Regions from separate parts of the Lentzea sp. NPDC037011 genome, predicted to be linked through region 2. Evidence: riboswitches for the same ligand, from Rfam matches in the RefSeq annotation. Region 2 holds a riboswitch; the other holds the start of a gene.
The links. A riboswitch is a leader RNA that binds a small molecule or an ion and turns the genes downstream of it on or off. The one in region 2 is predicted to bind cobalamin.

Region 1: another riboswitch for cobalamin. It lies ahead of ACZ7CH_RS06370 (ribonucleoside-diphosphate reductase subunit alpha); the one in region 2 lies ahead of ACZ7CH_RS28790 (FecCD family ABC transporter permease).

The regions. Positions count from the first base shown of each region.
Region 1 is NZ_JBVJRT010000002.1:345,882-348,074, forward strand. It holds gene ACZ7CH_RS06370 (ribonucleoside-diphosphate reductase subunit alpha) at 1-1,356, opposite strand, end outside; cobalamin riboswitch at 1,460-1,669, opposite strand; gene ACZ7CH_RS06375 (hypothetical protein) at 1,733-1,900, shown strand; gene ACZ7CH_RS06380 (LysE/ArgO family amino acid transporter) at 1,866-2,193, opposite strand, start outside.
Region 2 is NZ_JBVJRT010000010.1:81,502-83,694, reverse strand. It holds gene ACZ7CH_RS28795 (ABC transporter ATP-binding protein) at 1-277, opposite strand, end outside; gene ACZ7CH_RS28790 (FecCD family ABC transporter permease) at 277-1,299, opposite strand; cobalamin riboswitch at 1,335-1,477, opposite strand; gene ACZ7CH_RS28785 (YciI family protein) at 1,561-1,980, shown strand; gene ACZ7CH_RS28780 (3-isopropylmalate dehydrogenase) at 2,045-2,193, opposite strand, start outside.

The DNA.
Region 1 (2,193 bases), on a different contig from region 2:
GTTCTCCCGGAAGGGGACACCGCGCGCCGACAGGTGCTCGCGGACGAAGTCCAGGTGCGCGTCCAGCCCGGGTTTCCCGGAGACACCCCACCGCACCCCGTCCTCCGACAGGTGCCCGCCACCGAGCAGGACGCCGTACAGACGAGCATCGTCCTCGCTGAAACCGGCGACGGGCACGACCTCCCGCGGAACCACCCTGGCGACGAGGTCACCCTTCTCCAGCCGACCGGCGTCCACCCACTCCGGCCGCACCTCGTCGCCGGCGAGCTGCTTGAGCGTCCGCGCGTTCTCCTGGCCGAGCGGCACGCCCCTGACGGCGTACAACGGGTGTCCGGCGGTGACCCTGAGGGGTGCGGCGGAGTGCTCGACCTCCACCTCGACCATCGGGTCGACCTGGTCGTAGAGCATGACGTCGGTGACCTCGCGGTAGGTGCCGCTCACCCCGAGCACGAGGTCGCCGGCCACGACGTCCCTGATCGCCTTGACGCCGTCGGCGGTGTGGACGCCGGTGTCCGGTGCGAAGCACTGGTTCACGGCCACGGCCGTGTCGTTCGCGATCTTCAGGAACGGCACCACGCCCTGCGACGTGCCGTTGGTGCCCCTGATGTGCGCGCCGATGCCGCGCACCGGCGTCCAGTCGTTGCCCAGGCCGCCCGCGAACTTCGAGAGCAGCGCGTTGTTGCTGATGCCGTGGAAGATGCCGCCGAGGTCGTCGGCCACGGTGGTCAGGAAGCACGACGACAGCTGCGGCCGGGTCGTCCCGGAGTTGAACAGCGTCGGTGTCGAGCACATGAAGTCGAACGACGACAGCAGCTCGTAGAACTCGACCGCGCGGGCGTCGGGGTCGTCCTCCTCCAGGGCGAGGCCCATGGCCACGCGCATGAAGAACGCCTGCGGCAGCTCGTAGCGGCGGCCGTCGCGGTGCAGGAAGTAGCGGTCGTACAGGGTTTGCAGGCCCAGGAACTGGAACCGGAGGTCACGGGACGGGTCCAGCGCCGATCCCAGGCGGGCCAGGTCGAACGAGGTCAGCCGGGGGTCGAGCTGGCCGCAGTCGACGCCGTGCCGCACGAACGAGGCGAAGTACGACGGGTAGCGCTCGGTCATCTCGGCGTGCGACAGCGGGACGCCGCACGCCTCGGTGCGCAGCCGATCCAGCAGCAGGCGGGCGCTGACGCAGGAGTAGTCCGGGTCCTGCTCGACCATCGCGCGGGCGGCCATGATCGGCGCCAGGGCGAGCTCGGCGTCGGTGATGCCGTGGTACAGGTTCCGCTTGGTCTCGGTCAGCACCGCCTCGGCCGATGCGTTCGGAAGATCGGCACAGGCTTCCTCGATGACCACTGAAAGGCGGTCGGGCACGCTCTCTCCTCGCGAGCTGGGCCCAGGAGGAAAAGCGCATGCGCGCACCGTTCACCGGTGCACACAGCCGCCCTCCCTCGGGGCACCGTGTCGTGCGCGCAGGCTTGCGCGCACCCCGGTGGCAGGTCTTCGGACTCGTGGGCGTCGAACTCGCGCCTACCGGCCGTCGCTTCCCAGGTCTCGCGACCCAGTGCTTCGTTGACGGCTTTCGTTCCCACTCACCGCTGCGGGGCAGTCCCGGACTCGCACCGGGTTCCCTCTTGCCTCACCGGCCCGTTGTCCGGGCCGGTGAACCACCAGTGCGGCAGATACTACATGTGGTGGTGGGTCCTTGATCACCACCCAACATGCGTGTCCCCTGGGTAGGGTGGTCGGCGTGGGTGAGGTTCGGCCGCGGGTCTTCTACGGTGCTCTGCTCAGTGCGGGGCTCGCCTCCGCGTCGCTGTTCGCGGGAGCCGCGGCGCCGGTGACGAGCGGCGTGCTGGCCGGCTGCGCGGTCGCCGCGCTGGTCACGTCCCGGCGATCAGCGCGACCCCGAGGCTGATCATCACGGCGGCGATCACGCCGTCCAGCACGCGCCACGCGCGCGGCTTCGCGAACAGCGGGCTGAGCAGCCGGGCGCCGAACCCGAGCGCGGCGAACCAGGTGATGCTCGCCGTCACCGCGCCGACGCCGAAGAGCCAGCGGCCGGCGGCGATCGACCCGAGCAGCAGCACGGTGTCGAGGTAGACGTGCGGGTTGAGCCACGTCAGCGCGATCGCGGTGAGCACGGGCCGGTGCCGGGCGCCGGTGTCGGCGTGCAGGGCCTGCGGGCGCAGTGCGCGCCGCGCGGCCAGG
Region 2 (2,193 bases):
CCATCTCCACGACCTCGGTGACGGTGAAGTCGAACTCGACCTGCGACTCCTGGGTCAGCGCGGAGAGGTCGCGGGCGAGGCCCTGTCGCCTGTGGACGTTCTCGCCGTCGAGCAGGACCGCGCCGGCGTCCGGTCGCAGCGCCCGGTAGACGCAGCGCAACGTCGTCGACTTGCCGCTGCCGTTCGGCCCGACGATGCCGACCACCTCGTCGCAGGCGTGCAGCGTGATGCCGGAGATGATGTTCCGCACGGTGACGTCGTGCACCTCGACGCGCATCAGCGGCCTCCGAAGACGTACGCCCTGCGGCGCATCAGGAAGATGAAGCACGGCACGCCCAGCGCGGCCGTGATGACGCCGAGCGGCAGCTCCTCGGGTGCGGCGAGCATCCGCGCGGCGACGTCCACCCACACCAGGAAGCTGGCACCGGCCAGCGGTGCGAGGGCCAGCACCTTGCGGTGGTCGGCGCCCACGACCATGCGCGTGAGGTGCGGCAGCATCAGCCCGACGAACCCGACGGCCCCGCTGACCGCCACCAGCACCCCGGTCATGGCCGCGGTGACGACGAAGAGGTGCGTGCGGAACCGGTTGACCGCCACCCCGAGCGTGGTCGCGGTCTCGTCGCCCATCGCCAGCGCGTTCAACGGCCGCGCCTTGGCCATCAGGTAGGCGATGCCCAGCGCGGTCACGACCGTGGCGACCGGCAACGACCTCCAGTCCGCCCCGCCGAGGCTGCCGAGCAGCCAGAACATCGCCGCCCGCGCCGCCTCCCCGTGCGGTGCCTGGAACACCAGCAGCATCGCCACGGCCGAGAACCCGTAGGCGAGCGCGGTGCCGGTCAGCACGAGCCGCAACGGCGTGAGCGCCCCGCTCGACCGCGCGGTGAGGTAGACGAGCGCGGTGGCACCGAGCCCGGTGAGGAACGCCCCCGTCGACAGCGCGTACACGCCGAGCCCGGACAGCACCCCCATCGTCGCGACCGCCGTGGCACCCACGCTCGCCCCCGAGGAGATGCCGAGCACGTACGGGTCGGCCAGCGCGTTGCGGACCATCGCCTGGATCGCGACGCCGACCGCGCTCAGCCCCGCGCCCACGACGGCGGCGAGCAGCACGCGCGGCAGCCGGATGTTCCAGACGATGTGGTACTGCCCGGCGAGGTGGGCGGGCACGGTGCCGCCGGTGACCGCCTGCCACAGCAGGTCGGCGGTGACGCCGAAGGGGACGGAGACGGGGCCGAGCGCGACGCCCGCCACGATGCTGATGACGAGCACGCCGACGAGCGCGCTGATCTTCCCGATCACATGTGCCCTTCCCGCAGTCCACGGCAGGAGTTGGAGTCCTATGTCTGCCGTGTGCGGGCATTCGGGCTCGTCCCCTGGCCGGGGACCTACCGTTGCGGGTCAGCGCCGGACTTCGACCGGTCTTCCCCCACGCACGACTTCGGGTGACCCTACCTGCGCAAACAGGAAGTTCGAAAATTTCTCCGCTGTGATGTCGATCCGGCGGGGTGCCCGTTCGACCTGTGGACGTCAGCGAGCAGGGCACAACGCAGGGAGACCACCGTGAAGTACATGCTGATCATGCGCGCCACCGACGAGGCCTACGCGAACATGGGCGAGCTCGACTTCGACAAGATGCTGGAGGTCGTGGGCGCGTTCAACGACGAGCTGATCCGGGCCGGGGTGCTGCTCGCCGCCGAGGGCCTCGCCGACCCGTCCGAGGGCGTCGTCGTCGACTTCTCCGCCGAACCGGCGATCGTGACGGACGGCCCGTACGGCGAGACCAAGGAGCTGTTCGGCGGCTTCTACCTGCTCAACGTGTCCTCGCTGCAGGAGGCGGTCGAGTGGGCGAAGCGGATGCCGATGGCCGGGCCCGGGTTCAAGACCGAGATCCGCCGCGTGCCGACGATCGACGAGTTCCCGCAGGACAACGAGTGGATCCAGAAGGAGCGCGCCTGGCGCGAGTCCACCGCCCAGCTGTGAATGTCACGCGGGGACCTTTCGTGCTCTACAAGAGTACGAAAGCTCCCCGCGTGCACTACAACCGTCAGCCCGTGCGGACGTTCGACGACACGAGGGCGGCCAGGCGGTCGCCGATCGCGTACGTCGCGCCCGGCGACTGGTGGTCGCGGGTCGCCAGGTCGAACGCCACGGACGCCTCGATCCGGCGCGACGCCTCGTGCTCGCCGAGGTGGT